DNA from 4 places in the Mesorhizobium sp. WSM4817 genome. Region 1 is predicted to be linked to each of the others. Evidence: predicted binding sites of a transcription regulator. Region 1 holds the regulator's gene; each other region holds the start of a gene.
The links. Region 1 encodes PhoB, which activates phosphate uptake and scavenging genes when phosphate is short. Its sites were predicted from a motif close to TGTCATNNANCTGTCAT; they were not measured.

Region 2: the regulator PhoB is predicted to act here: its motif matches at 2,090-2,106, upstream of ppk2 (polyphosphate kinase 2).
Region 3: the regulator PhoB is predicted to act here: its motif matches at 2,352-2,368, upstream of olsB (l-ornithine N(alpha)-acyltransferase).
Region 4: the regulator PhoB is predicted to act here: its motif matches at 2,099-2,115, upstream of AC0L2K_RS13305 (RNA degradosome polyphosphate kinase).

Annotation. Positions count from the first base shown of each region.
Region 1 is NZ_JBVVQQ010000018.1:135,688-139,935, reverse strand. It holds gene xylF (D-xylose ABC transporter substrate-binding protein) at 1-484, opposite strand, end outside; gene AC0L2K_RS23370 (ROK family protein) at 749-1,996, shown strand; gene phoB (phosphate regulon transcriptional regulator PhoB) at 2,263-2,952, opposite strand; gene phoU (phosphate signaling complex protein PhoU) at 2,969-3,676, opposite strand; gene pstB (phosphate ABC transporter ATP-binding protein PstB) at 3,712-4,248, opposite strand, start outside.
Region 2 is NZ_JBVVQQ010000010.1:49,203-53,450, forward strand. It holds gene AC0L2K_RS15580 (hypothetical protein) at 1-592, shown strand, start outside; gene AC0L2K_RS15585 (glycosyl transferase family 90) at 528-860, shown strand; gene AC0L2K_RS15590 (aldo/keto reductase) at 895-1,938, opposite strand; gene ppk2 (polyphosphate kinase 2) at 2,194-3,114, shown strand; gene AC0L2K_RS15600 (dihydrofolate reductase family protein) at 3,331-3,975, opposite strand.
Region 3 is NZ_JBVVQQ010000013.1:92,738-96,985, reverse strand. It holds gene grpE (nucleotide exchange factor GrpE) at 1-560, shown strand, start outside; gene AC0L2K_RS18900 (trimeric intracellular cation channel family protein) at 680-1,312, shown strand; gene olsB (l-ornithine N(alpha)-acyltransferase) at 1,413-2,300, opposite strand; gene AC0L2K_RS18890 (ATP-binding protein) at 2,466-4,248, opposite strand, start outside.
Region 4 is NZ_JBVVQQ010000007.1:246,663-250,910, forward strand. It holds gene AC0L2K_RS13290 (TIGR02117 family protein) at 1-234, shown strand, start outside; gene AC0L2K_RS13295 (FAD-dependent monooxygenase) at 472-1,698, opposite strand; gene AC0L2K_RS13300 (zinc-finger domain-containing protein) at 1,714-1,959, opposite strand; gene AC0L2K_RS13305 (RNA degradosome polyphosphate kinase) at 2,278-4,248, shown strand, end outside.

The DNA of each region.
Region 1 (4,248 bases):
CGGCATTAGGGTCGGCGCCCGAGCCCTTGATGAAGACGTAATTGCCTTCCGGCGCCACCTTGAACACTTCGCGGGCCTGCATGCGGCCGACTTCCTGGTTGTCGAAGGTCAGATAGAAGACGTCCTTGTTCTCGATCAGCCGGTCATAGCCGACGACCGGAATGCCTTCGTCCAGCGCCTTCTGCACCGCCGGACCGATGGCCGAGGCATCCTGCGCAAGGATAATCAGCGCGTTGGCGCCCTGCGAGATCAGGCTTTCGACGTCGGTCAGCTGCTTGCCGGGATTGGACTGTGCGTCAGCGGAGATATATTTATCGCCGGCGGCCTCGATCGCCGCCTTCATGGCGGCTTCGTCGGTCTTCCAACGCTCTTCCTGGAAGTTCGACCACGAAACGCCAATGACCTTGTCCTTGGCCTGCGCGGCCGACGCGAGCGTCAGCGACATGGCGACCCCCGCCAGAATGGCGGCTGCGAATCTCTTCATGATATTCCTCCCTGCGCCGCGTAGGGCGCGACCAACTGGCCCGAAGGCCGGCACAAAGGCTCTATTTTTTTCGAGCCTCGAAAAAATACTGGTCCAAGGCCGAAGCACTGTCAACACATTTCTGATGGATTTTGACGTCCTGTCGAGATTTTTTCGAGGCTCGGAATAAATAATGACAGCCCCTTTTGCTTCTGCCAGTATTTGTCCGACATACCGACGGCTTCCGATTCATGAGCGGCCGCGGCAATGAGGAGGAAACAAAAAATGTCGGTGGGAATCCGTCATGACGATCTGCGCCGGCGCAACCGGGCGATGGTGATTTCGGCCGTGCGCCGGGCAGGCCAGCCGTCGCGGACCGAGATCGCCGCGACCACCGGCCTCAGCCATTCGACCATATCGGCGATCTCTGCCGACCTGATCCAGGAAGGCATCCTGGCCGAGAGCAAGGCGAGCGAGACGGTTTCGCTGAAACGCGGCCGGCCGCAGGTCGGCCTCAGCCTCAATCCGCAAGCCGCTGCGGTGTTGGCCGTCGTGTTGTCGCTGAATTTCCTGTCGGTCGCCGTCATCGATTATGCCGGACAAGTGGTCGCCGAGGAACAGCGCCGGCTGGACACGCTGACCATGTCGCGTGACGCGCTGATCGACGAATGTGTCGCCATCGTCCGGCGCCGGCTCGAAGATCCCGACCTCGATGTCCAAAGCGTCGCCCGCATCGCGCTGGCGATCCAGGGCATCACCGATTCCCACGCGCGCGCCATGTTGTGGTCGCCGATCACGCCGCAGACGAACATCGCCTTCGCCGACATTCTGGAACGCGAGTTCGGCATCCCGGCCATCATGGAGAACGACTGCAACATGATGGCCGTGGCGCTGCGCTGGCGCCACCCGGATCGCTACCGCGACGATTTCATCGCCATCCTGCTCTCGCACGGCATCGGTATGGGGCTGGTGCTGAAGGGCGAGCTGTTCACCGGCACCCACTCCTCAGGCGGCGAATTCGGCCACATGATCCATCGGCCGGGCGGCGCGCTTTGCCGCTGCGGGCGGCGCGGCTGCGTCGAGGCTTATGCCGGCAACTACGCCATCTGGCGCAACGCAAGGCTGTTGAGCGAGAACGCCGAGCCGGTCGCCGATGTCAGCGACGCCGACATGCGGGCCTTGGCGGCCCGGGCGCGCGAGATGGACGGACCGGAGCGCGAAGCCTACCGCAAGGCCGGCGAGGCGCTCGGCTTCGGGCTCGGCAGCCTGTTTGCGCTGATCGATCCGGCGCCGGTGGCCATGGTCGGCGCCAGCGCTGCCGCCTTCGACCTGATCGAGCCGGCCCTGCGCGAGGCCATCGCCCAGACCGCCGGCGGCCAGCATTCGGGTTCGATTTCCTTCGACACCGAGCCGAACGAGCTGCCGCTGATACGCGAAGGCTGCGCCATGCGGGCGCTAAGCTTCGTCGATCAGGAGATTTTCGCGCCGAGCATCCAGGCACGAGCCGGCTCGGTCGGAAAGAACGTGGCTTGAAGGATTCCCGGGTCGCGACTTGGGGTGTGTTGAGATTCAGGTCAGGCCGAGTCGAGAATGGTGGGTTCCGAGAACCGGAGCGGAGCGTACTTTTGGGTACGTGAGCCCGCGCATGACCCCGAAATCGAGATCGATTTCGGAAAGGTCGTGCGCAAAATCAAAGTTCTACAGCGTCCTTTGCGTGCCCAACAGGGTGCGCGGCGCTGTAGGTAAGCGCAGGTATCAGCCGTTCGCAGGCCGGCATCACCTGAATATCAGCACATCCCCTAGTCTTCCCTGATCGCATAGCCCGCGCCGCGGATGGTGCGGATGACATCGGGCATGCGACCATTGTTGACCGCCTTGCGCAACCGGCCGACATGGACGTCCACCGTGCGCTCGTCGATGTAGATCGTCTCGCCCCAGACATTGTCGAGCAACTGGCTGCGCGAGAAGACCCGGCCCGGGTGGCGCATCATGAATTCGAGCAGCCGGAATTCGGTCGGCCCGAGCCGGATCTCGCTCTTCTTGCGATAGACCCTGTGCGATTCACGATCGAGCATGATGTCGCCGACCTTGAGCACGCTGGACAGCACTTCGGGCTTGGCGCGGCGCAGCAGCGCCTTGACCCTGGCCATGAATTCCGGTGTCGAGAACGGCTTGACCAGATAGTCGTCGGCTCCGGTCGAAAGGCCGCGCACCCGGTCGCTCTCCTCGCCGCGCGCGGTCAGCATGATGATCGGCAGCCGCTCGGTTTCGGGGCGCACCCGAAGGCGCCGGCAAAGCTCGATGCCGGAAACCGCCGGCACCATCCAGTCGAGCACCAAAAGATCGGGCACGTTTTCCTGCAGCCGGATTTCGGCCTCGTCGCCGCGCGTCACCACCTCGACCTGATAGCCTTCGGATTCAAGATTGTAACGGAGGAGGACGCCCAGCGGCTCTTCATCCTCCACCACCATGATGCGCGGCGCGATCATCGGCCGGTTACTCCTGTCATGTCGCCGGCGCCGACATCGTCGTTTCGTCGAGCTTCGGGCGGTCCGCCGGCAATTGCTGCCCGGTCACGACAAAGTAGGCGTTTTCGGCGATGTTGGTGACGTGATCGCCGATACGCTCGAGATTCTTGGCGCAGAACAGAAGGTGCGTGCACGCGGTGATGTTGCGCGGATCCTCCATCATGTAGGTCAGGAGCTCGCGAAAAACCGCCGTGTATTTCACGTCGATCTTCTGGTCGTCGGCGCGCAGTTCCTTCAACGCGCCGGCATCGCGCGACACATAGTGCTCGACCACGCCGCGCAGCTGCACAAGAACGAGGTCCGCCATCGCGTCGATACCGTGCGACAGATTACGCGGCGTCGCGCTCTGCCCGACTGCGCTGACCCGCTTGGCTATGTTCTTGGCCAGATCGCCGATGCGCTCGAGATCGCCCGCCATGCGGATTGCGCCAACCACGGCGCGCAGATCCTGCGCCATCGGCTGCCGCTTGGCGATCAGCGTGATGGCGCTGTCATCGAGTTCGCGCTGCCGCGCATCCATGATGGCGTCGTCCGAGACGACGCGCTGCGCCATCGCATTGTCCGACGCAAGCAGCGCGCGGATCGAGGCCGCTACCATTGCGGCGGCGAGCTCGTCCATGTCGCGGATCAGCCTGTCGATGTGCTCCAGTTCCTCGTCGAAAGATGCGACGGTGTGTTCACCCATGGTGCTGTCCTCGTGTTCGAAATTCGCCGGACCGCTCAGCCGAACCGGCCGGTGATGTAGTCCTGGGTGCGCTTGTCGTCGGGGTTGGTGAACATCTTGTCGGTCGCGCCCTCCTCGACCAGATACCCGAGATGGAACATCGCCGTGCGTTGCGACACGCGCGCCGCCTGCTGCATCGAATGGGTGACGATGACGATCGTATAATTCTGGCGCAGTTCGTCGATCAGTTCCTCGACGCGGGCGGTGGCGATTGGATCGAGCGCCGAACAGGGCTCGTCCATCAGGATCACTTCCGGCGACACGGCGATGGCGCGCGCAATGCACAGACGCTGCTGCTGTCCGCCGGACAGACCGGTTCCCGACTCGAGTAGGCGATCCTTGACCTCGTTAAACAGGCCGGCCTTCTTCAGGCTCGATTCGACGATGCCGTCCAACTCGGCCTTGGTCCTGGCCAGGCCGTGAATGCGCGGACCATAGGCGACGTTTTCGTAGATCGACTTCGGAAACGGGTTCGGCTTCTGGAATACCATGCCGACGCGAGCTCGCAGCTCGACGACATCGATTTTCGGATC
Region 2 (4,248 bases), on a different contig from region 1:
TCAGGCCAGGCTTTCGGACGGATCGGTCCGCGCGCGTCTCAACTGCTACAACAGATTGCAGGACGCTTTCGCGCCGAGCGGCGGGGCCGTGCCGGTCAGCCGGCTACCGAGAGGCCGGAGCATGTATTACTACGATCTGAAGGAATTTACCCGCTACTTCGATCCCGATTTGCGCATCGATCTCGAATTCGGCGACGTCGTCGACGTGCCTGCGATGCCGTCGATCGTCAAGGATCGGCCGATCGCCGGCGACAACAGCAACGGGGTGCTGTTCAAGCTCAACAAGTTCCGCCACTTCCACATGCCCGCCGACGATGTAGCCTTCGCGGACAAGCTTCCGGTTGCGGTGTGGCGCGGCGAGCTCAACAACCCGATAAGGACCTTGCTTCTGGAGGTTGCGCGCGATCTGCCCTTTTGCGATGTCGGAACGCCCAAACCGACGGCAGCGCCGGAATATCGCAAGTCTTATCTGAGCATCGACCCAGCAGCGGCGCTGTCGCTACATCATTTCGCTCGAAGGCAACGATGTGGCGACCAACTTGAAATGGGTCATGAGTTCGAATTCGCTGTGCCTGATGCCACCGACATATGAGACATGGTTCGCCGAAAGCGAACTCGTGGCTGGTGTTCACTATGTGCCGCTCGAACCCGATTTCACGGATCTTGCCGAGCGGGTGCAATATCTCGAACGGCATCCGACTGAGGCCGAACGCATCGTTGCCGCCGCCAACGCCTATTGCCGCAAGTTCGCCGACGAGCGGGCCGAGCAGGCGATCTGCTTGCTCGTGCTCTACAAATATTTCGTGCTCAGCGGCCAGATCGAGCCTGATCCCGATGTCTGGCGTTTTATTTCAGGCTAAGCCCGCGGCGACTTCGAGCTGATCCGGATCGTTGTCAGATGTCTTCCCGGTCAAGAACCAGATCGGCCGGACCAAACCGGTCTTTTGCCGTGAATTGCTGGTGCCAATAGGGATAGAGAACCGGCGGGCGGCTCACAGCGTCGAGGCGTGCGCGCTCATCGCTGGTCAGCACCAGGCTGGCTGCGGCGATATTGTCCTTGAACTGCGCTTCGGTCCGTCCGCCGATCACCAGCGAACTGACTGCGGGCCGGCCGAGCAGCCAGGCAAGCGCCACCTGCGCCGCCGAAACGCCATGGTTCTCGCCGATATGGGCAAGCACGTCGACGATCCGCCACAGCCGGTCCTCGTCGCGGATCGGCGGTTCGGTCCAGCCGCTGATCTGGCGGGCGGTGGCCTGGTCGCGGTGGTATTTGCCGGACAGCAGTCCACCGGCGAGCGGGCTCCATACCAGCACGCCAAGCCCCTGGTCGACCGAGATCGGCAGCAGTTCATATTCGGCTTCGCGCGCTTCCAGCGTGTAGTGGATTTGCTGGGTGACGAAGCGCGGCTGGTGCTGGCGGTCGCTGATCCCCAGCGCCTTCATCACTTGCCAGCCGGAATAGTTGGAGCAGCCGACATAGCGGATCTTGCCCTGGCTGACGAGCGTGTCGAGCGCGGCGATGGTCTCTTCGAGCGGCGTCGTGCCGTCCCATTCGTGCAGGAAATAGATGTCGATGACGTCGGTCCTGAGGCGCTTCAGGCTCTTCTCGCACTCTCGGATCAGATGATAGCGCGACAGGCCCTCATCGTTGGGACCGTCGCCGATCCGCATGCGCGCCTTGGAGGCGATCAGCACATCGCCCTTGCGTTTGCCGCCGAGCGCTTCGCCGATGATCTCTTCCGAAAGCCCGTTCGAATAGACATTGGCGGTGTCGATGAGATTGATGCCGACATCGATGCAGAGGTCGATCATCCGGCGTGCCTCGTCGAGATCGGTCTTGCCGACCGCCGAAAATGCGCCAGCGCCGCCAAAAGTCATGGTGCCCATGGTCAGCGTCGAAACCTTCAGCCCGGAACGGCCGAGTGTGCGGTATTCCATGTCAGATCCTCGCGATTGCGTTGAAAAGAGTGTTTTGAAGGTTGCTCGGGGAAACCTGGCATTTGTAGGACAATTCGAGCCGCTTGTCGTGTGTGCCAGGAGGCTGATCGATCCCATCTCGCGGAGTTGGGCGACCGGCGTGCGGGCCGGCTGCAATAAAACCGTCATTGCCGGCCTATATGCAAGTCGGCTCAAGGTGTCCGATCTCGGCCGGCAGGCCGAGGCCGACGCGGGCGTGCACGCGGAGCAGCATAAATGACCGAAGCAAAACAGAATTCTCCCGCCAGGGACTGGCTGGAAGCGGAACTCGCCGACACGCTCGACGAGGACTACGAGCTGGAGATGTCGGAACCGGCGCTGTCGCTGGAAATCGCCAAGATCTACAAGAACGCGCATCCGCCCTCGATGGATCGCCTGCAATATTTTCGCGACCTGATCACGCTGCAATCCGAATTGATCAAGCTGCAGTCCTGGGTGGCTTACACCAGGAAGAAGCTGGTGGTGGTTTTCGAGGGCCGCGATTCGGCCGGCAAGGGGGGCGTCATCAAGCGCATCACCCAGCGGCTCAATCCGCGCATCTGCCGCGTCGTCGCACTTCCGGCGCCGACCGAGCGCGAGAAATCGCAATGGTATTTTCAGCGCTACGTGCCGCATCTGCCGGCAGGCGGCGAGATCGTGCTGTTCGACCGCTCCTGGTATAACCGGTCCGGCGTCGAACGTGTGATGGGCTTCGCCGAGCCGGACCAGGTCGAGGAGTTTTTTCGCGACGTGCCGGAGTTCGAGCGCATGCTGGTCCGCTCCGGCATCACCGTGGTCAAATACTGGTTCTCCATCACCGACGAGGAGCAGCAGATGCGCTTTCAGATGCGCATCCATGATCCGATGAAGCAGTGGAAGCTGTCGCCGATGGACCTGCAGTCGCGCGTGCGCTGGGAACAGTATACCAAGGCCAAGGAAGAGACCTTCGCCCGCACCAACATTCCCGAAGCCCCCTGGTTCATCGTCGAGGGCAACGACAAGAAGCGGGCGCGGCTGAATTGCATCGATCATCTCCTCAAGCAGATGCCTTATGAGGAAGTGCCGCACGAAGAGATCACGCTGCCCGATCGCGTCTTCAATCCAGAATACGAGCGCCAGGTGCTGCCGCGCGAGCTGTATGTTCCGGAGAAGTATTGAGGAGCGCGCCTCTTCCTTCTCCCCTTGTGGGAGAAGGTGGATCGGCGCGCAGCGCCGAGACGGAAGAGGGGTGTTGGAAGAAATGAGGCGCTGGTGATCCTGGCGCTGTGCGCCCGATTTGAACGTAGGTCTGCGCCAAGCTGGAACACCCCTCATCCGACCGAGCTTCGCTCGGCCACCTTCTCCCACAAGGGGAGAAGGGGAACTTAACCAGGCTCACGCCCGCTCGATGGTGACATGCATGGCATTCGGCGTGCCCACCTGCTCGCTGCAGCGGTAGCCGAGTTTGACCATGTCAATGCCGGCAAAAAGGTTCTCGCCTGAGCCGAGCAGCATCGGCGATATCGCCAGATGCATGTCGTCGATGAGCTTTTCCCTCAGATATTGCCGGATCGTGGCGACGCCGCCGCCGAGCCGGACATCCTTGCCGTCAGCCGCGGCTTTTGCCTTTTCCAGCGCCGAGTGAATGCCGTTGGTCACGAAATGGAAAGTCGTGCCGCCCTCCATGACGATAGGTTCCCGCGGATGGTGGGTGAGTACGAAAACCGGCACATGGTAGGGCGGATTGTCTCCCCACCAGCCCTTCCAGGTGTCATCGGGCCAAGCGCCGCGGATCGGTCCGAACATGTTGCGGCCCATGATCCACGCGCCGATGTTTTCGAAGCTGCGCGTTACGAACGCGTCGTCGGTATCCGTGGTCCCGTCCTCTTCGCCGGACATGTTGCGGAAGCTTCGGGTGCCGAACATCCATGTGTGCAGGGCTTCCCCGCCGACGCCCAGCGGCTCTTTCAGGTCCTGGTCGGGACCGGCGCCGAAGCCGTCGATAGATACGGTGAAAGCGTTGACGCGAAGCTTTGACATGAGGACCTCCCTCTAATCCAGTTGTGAAATGCAAGCAGTTGTTATTAGCCAGACTGATTGCATTTTGCAAGCGGTATTTTAGGAGTGGAGGTGGCCGGCGGCCGCTAGGGATTCAGTAAAAGAAGCTTCGACTCGTGTTGGAATAAGCAATTGTCGATGTCGGTGCCGCCCCTCATCCGCCTGCCGGCACCTTCTCCCCGTATAGTGACGGGGCGAAGGGGCTGGCCGCAACCTCGGCTCGCCTTCTGCAATGTTGGAGATTGGCGAAATCCT
Region 3 (4,248 bases), on a different contig from region 1:
GCAGCGCCGACGGCGACTATGAAGCGCTTGTGCGGCTGCTGAAGGAAAACGACGAGTTGAAGGACCGCGCGCTCCGCGTCGCAGCCGAGATGGAGAATCTGCGCCGCCGTACCGCCCGTGACGTGCACGATGCACGCGCCTATGCGGTTGCCAATTTCGCCCGTGACATGCTGTCGGTATCGGACAATCTGCGCCGCGCACTGGATGCGATCCCGGCTGAGTCCAAGGCGTCAGGTGATGCCGGTTTGAAGTCACTGATCGAGGGCGTCGAGCTCACCGAGCGCGCCATGCTATCGGCGCTCGAGCGGCACGGAGTGAAGAAGCTCGAGCCGGAAGGCGAGAAATTCGACCCGAATTTCCATCAGGCGATGTTCGAGGTGCCCAATCCGGAGGTGCCGGCCAACACGGTGGTCCAGGTCGTGCAGCCAGGCTATTCGATCGGTGAGCGGGTGTTGCGGCCGGCCATGGTCGGGGTTGCCAAGGGCGGTCCCAAGCATGTGGCAAGCGAAGCGCCGGTCGAGCCAGGGCCGGTGAATGAGCAAGCTGAGAAGGATGCGTAAGTTAAGGGAATAGGGCAGTAGGAGCAGTAGGGGCAGTAGGGTAAAGGAGCCGTACCAATCGTACGGCTTCGTGCTATTCATACATCCCTATTCACCCGCTCTCCTACTCCGCTATGCCCTTGAACCCGATCGAGCTTCTCGACTATGCCGGTGTCGCCGTCTTCGCGGCGACCGGTGCGCTGGCCGCTTCGCGCAAGCAGCTCGACATCATCGGCTTTCTGTTCCTGGCCAGCGTCACCGGCATCGGCGGTGGCACGTTTCGTGACGTCATCCTCAATCTGCCGGTCTTCTGGGTTACCAACTCTGGCTATGTGCTGATCTGCGCGGTGGTGGCGATGCTTGTCTTTTTCGGGGCGCACCGTCTCGAATCCCGCTGGAAATTACTGCTCTGGCTCGACGCCGTCGGCCTCGCCGCGTTTTCCGTGATGGGTGCCGCCAAGGGCCTGGCCATCACCGGCTCGCCGGTCGTGTCCGTTGTTACCGGCGTGCTCACCGCCACGTTCGGCGGGATCTTGCGCGACCTGCTGGCCGGTGAGGCTTCGGTGCTCTTGAGACCAGAAATCTATGTCACCGCCGCCCTTGCGGGCGCCATCCTGTTTACAACAGGCGATCTCGCCGGACTGCCGCCGCTCGCCTCGGGCCTGGTGGGCTTCATAGCCGCTTTCTGCGTGCGTGGCGGCGCGCTTAAGTTCGGCTGGGCCTTTCCGTCCTACAAGAGCCGGCCCGGCCGGCGGCCGGAAGATATTCCGTGAAATGAGGGCGAGTAGCGAATAGGGACAACGATCCGCAGCGAATTGGCGGAACTCCCGCTACTCGCTACTCGCTACTCCCTATTCGCTACTCATTGGAATCTCATGCGGCGAAGCGCTGGGCTTCCCCGCCATAATAGCTGACGTAGCGGGCGCCGATCTCCTTGACCGGCATCACCACGAACACGTCGACCGTCGAGAATTCGCGGTCGATGACGCAGCCGTCGCCGATGCGCGCGCCGACGCGCAGATAGCCCTTGACCAGCGGTGGCATCGCCGCGATCGCGGCCTTGGCGTTGACCGCCTCGATCGGCATCAAATCCATGGAACAGTAGCGGCCGGCGACGGCGCGCACGTCCCAGGCCGAATTCGTCCGGCAGTGATGGGCGAGATAGGTCAGCGCTTCGGCGTGTGCCGCCGGCACGGTGCCGGGGAACGAGGCGCAACCGGTCATCACGCCGATCCCATAATGGTTGATATAGGCCCAGATACCTTGCCAGAGCGCCTCGATGGTGCGCTTCGAGCGGTATTCCGGCAAGACGCAGGAGCGGCCGAGCTCGAGGAAACGCTGGCCGGGATGGCGGGCGATAAGATTGGTCAGCTCAAACTCGCCCTCGGAATAGAAGCCGCCGGCCGCTGCCGCGATCTCCTGCCGCAACAGGCGGTAGGTGCCGACAATGCGGCGATGCTCGGGACCGGACAGCGAGGTGTCGAAGACGAGCAGATGATCACAGAGCGGATCAAAATGGTCGGCGTCGCGGCGGTCCTGCACCTGAAACAGGGTTTTCTTGGCGCCGAGCTCGTCATAGAACACCCGGTAGCGCACTTCCTGCGCGGCGGCGATCTCGGCCTCGTTGCGTGCGAGCCGCACTTCGAGGTTGCCGATACGGCCAAGCGCTTCGCCTTTTATGACAGCATCGACGTTGCGCCCGGTGAGCAAAGCACCCCTGGCGTTCGGCCGAGCGTCACATTCCGGCATAACTGTATGCACGAGTGATTCTCCTTCGAGCCATCCCTCTTGGCACGGGGATACGGCGTAGGTGCAACAGGATTGTGACAGTACCGTGATACGGCCCTGCCGGCAATACTTCGTCGGCTGGGCAACCCTTCAACCGGCTATGTTCTGCAGGTAAGCCAGGCAAGGATAGCCGGCGGATCAAGCGGCCACGTGACCCTCGACCGCATGGACAAGCGCGTCGGGGTCGAGCGGCTTGGTGACGAAGCCGCTGGCGCCATGGGCGAGCACTGCGTGGCGGGTCGTTTCCTGACTGTCCGCCGACAGCACCATGATCGGAACCGGCGACACGGCGGTTTCCTCCTCGTGCCGGCGGATGGCGGCGATCGCGTCCAGCCCGTCCATGACAGGCATGTGCAGGTCCATCAGCACCACGTCGAAGCGGCACTTGTGGTCGGTGCCGGTGATGGCCTCGACGGCGGCCTTGCCGTTGCCGACCAGTTTCACGCGATGCCCGGCCTTTAGCAGCGTGGCACGGGCAAGCATGGCGTTGATGTCGTTATCCTCGGCGATCAGCACGGACAGGCCCCGCCGCCGGCCGCCAATGGCGCGGGCGGTTGGTGCCCCGCGCTTTTCCGGCTGCGGCTGGGTGAGGGCAGGCACGCTGCTGGTCAAGAGCACGCGAAGCAACGTTTCGCCACGCACCGGCCTTGCCAGAAAGGTGGCGTAGCCGCTGGCGCGGAACTCGCCCAGCATGCCGCGGTCGGTTGGCGCGATCAGTGTGATCGCCTCGCAATCGGCAAAGCCGCTCTGGCGAAGGCGCTTGAGCAACCTGCCGTCGCCTTCCTCCATGGCCGCATCGACCAAAAGCGCGTCGCAGCCTTCGGCGAAGGACGCTGCCTGGGCGGCGGTGGTGGCCAGATCGACCTTGCCGCCATTGGCGCGGATGGTGCGGGCGATGGCGTCGGCCTCGATGGCATTCTTCGACAGGATCACGGCGCGCCGCCCTGACAGCGCATCCCGACGGCTCTGCGGCGGCTCGGTGGCCGATATTGCAGGGATTTCGAAGACGAATTCCGAACCCTGGCCGAGCTGGCTCGACACCGAGATCGTGCCGCCCATGGCGATCACCAGGCGCCTGGAGATGGCAAGACCGAGCCCGGCGCCGCCATGCGCGCGAGTCGACGTGCCGTCAGCCTGTTCGAATTCCTCGAAGATGCGCTCCAGGTCGTCCTCGTGCAGGCCGGGACCGGTGTCGGTGACGGTGAAGCATATGCGGTCGGTGGTTTCGGTGCGGGCACGAGCGATGCTCACCAACACGCCGCCGCTGTCGGTGAACTTGATGGCGTTGCCGATGAGGTTGAGCAGCACCTGCCTGACTCTTCCAGGATCGGCTGATATCATCTGCGGCACGTCGGGTTCGACATGGCAGCCAAGGCCGATGTTCTTGGCGAAGGCACGCGCCGCCAGGAGTTCTACGATGTTGTCGGCGATCTCGCGCACCGACATTGGCTGCGGTTCGGGATCGAAGCGGCCGGCCTCGATCTTGGAATAGTCGAGCAGGTCCTCGATCAGCGCCAGCAGCGCGCTGGCCGAGGTCGAGATGGCGCCGACATAGGTCCGTTGTTGCGGCGAGAGCCCGGTGTCCGCCAGCAGCTTGGCCATGCCCATGATGCCGTTCATCGGCGTGCGGATCTCGTGGCTGACGGTGGCGAGGAAGCGCGATTTGGCCTGGCTTGCATATTCGGCTCGCTCGCGGGCGGTGATCAGCGACGTTTCGGCGTGCTTGCGGGCGGTAATGTCGCGGGCGATGGCGCGATGCGAGACAGCACCGCTCTCCTTGTCGCGCACGGACAGTTCGATCCATGAGAACCAGCGCGGGCCGCTCGGTGTTCTAATGGCGACGTCGGTGGAGCTCAGGCATTCATGATCGGAAAAAGCGGCATCGGGAACGATGCCGACGTCGATGCCGAGGTCGGCCAGG
Region 4 (4,248 bases), on a different contig from region 1:
GCGCTGCTCGACTTCATCGCGGCGAGTTTCCAGCAAGGGCCGAACGGTCCGATCCTGATCGAGAATGCCGCTTATTCCAAGTTCGACCGCTTCTATGAAGCCAACGGCCATTTCAATGCGCTGGTTGGCTGCAACACCTGGACAGCGGCGGCTCTGCGTATCGCCGGCCTGCGGACAGGCTGGTGGAATCCGCTGCCGGCCTCACTCGACCTGTCGATGCGGATTTATAATTGATGCTCCGGGTAATCAGCGCCTCATTCCGGCGCGCCCCTCTGTCCTGCCGGACATCTCCCCCACAAAGGAGGCACAAGGAGGGAGATATTCAATTTCGGCGCCGCGCTTCATCCTGCAACGTTGGAGATTGGCAAAATCCGAGGTGACGGCCGATCTCCCCCCAAGTGGGGGAGATGCCAAGTTTTTGGCAAAGACGGCAGGACAGAGGGGGCGCTGTCCCGCCAACCGGTCGAGCTTTCATCGCCGATCGCCATCCGGCGGCCGCCAGCCATAGAGCCAGTCGAGATCGGCCGCGAGCTTTTCCGGCGAGCGCCACTTCAGGAACAGGTTGCGCGCGACGGCCACCGGCCCCGTTGCATGCCAGGCGAGCCGGTTGACGGCACCGCGGCGGGAGACCTTGGCGATGCGCGGGCGGCGCATCTTCTCCCAGGCGGCAAGCGCGCCCCACGGATCGGCGGGCGCGGCAGCCACAAAGCCGGCAAGGGTTGCGGCATCCTCGATCGCCATCGCCGCCCCCTGCGCCGCGAACGGCGTCATTGCATGCGCCGCATCACCGATCAGCGCGATGCCGGCGGGCGTCGTCCATGGCTGTGCCTGGTCGACCGTATGGATCGGCCACGCGGTCCACGGGCCGGCGTCCTCGGCAAGCCGGGCCAGCGCTGCCGCCGTGCCACGCATGGCGCCGAGGAGGATATTGGGGTCGGCGTGGCCCGACCAGCGCTCGGCGATGATCTCGCCCCTGGTGAAGGCAGCCAGGTTGAACGCCGTGCCGTTGCTGACCGGATAGGCGACGAGGTGGAAGCCGGGATGCAGGAAGGTGGTCACGCAATTGGCGGCGCCGACCGCCGCAAGGGCTTCTCCTGCGACACTGTCTGCACTGATCGTAGCGCGCCAGGCAAGCTCGCCCGAAAACCGGCTTTTGGCCGCAAACCCGCCAAAAGCCCGGATCGCCGACCAGACGCCGTCGGCGCCGATCAGCAGAAAGCCGCCGGCTTCGACTGTCTTGCCGGCAATCTCGACTGTTGCCGTGGCATGGCGCGGTCCTGTGGCGATGTCGCCGACGCGCGCGCCGGTGACGAGACTGATGTCCGGCCGTTCGGCAAGGCGCGCCATCAGTGCATCTTGCAGGTCAGCCCGATGAGCGACGAGATAAGGCGCCTGCCAGCGCCTTTCGGCCGCTTCGCCAAGCGGCACCCGCGCCAGCTCACGTAGCGTGGCGGCGTCCTTGAGCACGACCGCCTCCGGCCGCACCGTCGCCGGCAACAGCCGGTCGAGCACGCCGAACTGGCGAAGGATGCGCGTCGCGTTGGGTGAGAGCTGGATGCCGGCACCGGCCGCTTCGAGGCGCGGCGCCTGTTCGAACAGCCGCACCAGATAGCCGCGCTCGGAAAACGCCAGTGCCGCGGTCAGTCCGGCGACGCCGGCTCCGGCGATAACGACCTGCCGGGACCGGGTGTCGTCCATCGGATGGCGTGCGCGTCAGGCGGCCTGGTGGATATAGAGGCATCCGGCAGGCTGTGTTTCCGTCGCCTTCAGCTTTGGCGAATAGCGAAAAAACGTCGAGCAATAGGGGCAGACCTTTTCATTGTCGTCGCCCATGTCGAGAAACACATGCGGATGGTCGAAGGGCGGGTTAGCGCCGGTGCACATGAATTCCTTGACGCCGATGTCGATTGCCGGATAGCCCGCATCGTTTTGGAAATGGGGAATGGAACCGCCTGCCATCGTCGTCTCCTATATTTGCCGCATGACCCCGGATCATGTGCAAAATCAAAATTCCACCGCGCCCTTTGCGCGTCCAAAGGACGCGCCGCGCTGTACCTGGATTGCATCTGGATCATAAGCAGTCTCTTTGCAAGATCGATGAAATCAAACTGTCGTAAAAGCCTGTCACAGGATAAGCTAAGCCGGTTAAGGCATGGCCCCGAAACCGAATTCGGTTTTGCTGGGGATCATGCGTAGCTTAAGTGGTGGGAGCGTCCTTTTGCGCGTCCGCAACGACGCGCGACGCTGTGGCCAGCGGGTGCGAAACGAGCAGGAACCATGAACGAACTAAAGCCGGTGCAGAGCGAATTCACCACTGTCGAGGTGGCGAGCCCAGAGGGCGGCAATCCGGACCGCTTCGTCAACCGCGAGTTTTCCTGGCTGCAATTCAACCGCCGCGTCCTCGAAGAATCGCTGAACGCCAACCATCCGCTGCTCGAGCGGGTCCGCTTCCTGTCGATTTCGGCCGCCAATCTCGACGAGTTCTTCATGGTCCGTGTCGCCGGCCTCGCCGGCCAGGTTCGCGAAGGCATCACGCTGAAGAGCGCGGACGGCCGCACCCCCGAACAACAGCTGGAACAATTGCTGCGCGAGGTCGAGCGCCTGCAGGAGGACCAGCAGAACAGCCTATCCGCTCTGATACTGCTGCTCGACAAGGAAGGCATCGAGAGCATCAGCCGCGATGGGCTGACCAAGGACGAGAAGACCTGGCTCGAGGATCATTTCCAGGAGCAGGTGTTTCCGGTGCTCACACCGCTGTCGATCGACCCGGCGCATCCGTTCCCGTTCATTCCCAATCTCGGCTTCTCGATGGCGCTGCAACTGCGCCAACGCAGGAATGGCGAGGAGATGAGCGCGCTGTTGCGTCTGCCGGTGGCGCTGAAGCGCTTCATCCGCTTGCCTGACCGCAAGCATCATGTCCGCTTCATTCCGCTGGAAGAAGCGGTCGGCCTCTATATCGGCAAGCTGTTCCCCGGCTACGAGGTCAAGGGCTCCGGTACGTTCCGCATCATCCGCGACAGTGACATCGAGGTCGAGGAGGAGTCCGAGGATCTCGTGCGCCTGTTCGAGACGGCGCTGAAACGGCGTCGTCGCGGCTCGGTCATCCGCATCGAATTCGACAAGCTGATGCCGGCCGAACTGCGCGAGTTCGTCGCCGGCGAGCTTGGCGTCTCGTCGAGCCGGATCAGCGTGCTCACCGGTCCGCTGGCGCTCAGCCAGATTTCCGAGATCGTCGCCATCGCCCGCGACGATCTCAAATTCAAGCCTTACAATCCGCGCTTTCCCGAACGCATCCGCGAGCACGGCGGCGACTGTTTCGCCGCCATCCGCGAGAAGGACATCATCGTTCATCACCCCTACGAATCCTTCGACGTGGTGGTGCAGTTCCTGCGCCAGGCGATGGCCGATCCGGAAGTGGTGGCGATCAAGCAGACGCTCTATCGCACCTCGAACGACAGCCCGATCGTGCGCGCTTTGGTCGACGCGGCGGAGGCCGGCAAGTCGGTGACCGCGCTGGTCGAGCTCAAGGCGCGTTTCGACGAGGAAGCCAACATCCGCTGGGCGCGCGACCTCGAGCGCGCCGGCGTTCAGGTCGTGTTCGGCTTCCTCGAACTGAAGACCCACGCGAAAATGTCGCTGGTGGTGCGGCGCGAGGACGGCAAGCTGCGCAACTATGTGCATCTCGGCACCGGCAACTACCATCCGGTCACCGCGCGCATCTACACCGACTTGTCCTTCTTCACCACCGCTCCGACAATCGCCCGCGATGTCGCTCAGCTGTTCAATTTTATCACCGGCTACGCCGAGCCGACCGAGGAGATGCGGCTGGCCATCTCGCCGTTCACGCTGCGCAAGCGCATCCTCAAGCACATTTCGGACGAGATTGGCCATGCGCTGGAGGGCAGGCCGGCCCGCATCTGGATGAAGATGAATTCGCTGGTCGACCCGATCATCATCGACGCGCTCTATGACGCCAGCCGCGCCGGCGTCGAGATCGATCTCGTCGTGCGCGGCATCTGCTGCCTGAGGCCCCAAGTGCCGGGCCTGTCGGAAAACATAAGGGTCAAGTCGATCGTCGGCCGCTTCCTCGAACACAGCCGAATCTATTGTTTCGGCAACGGCCATGGACTGCCGTCGGACGGGGCGATCGTCTACATCTCATCGGCCGATTTGATGCCGCGCAATCTCGACCGCCGCGTCGAAACCATGGTGCCGATCACCAATCCAACGGTGCATGAACAAGTCCTC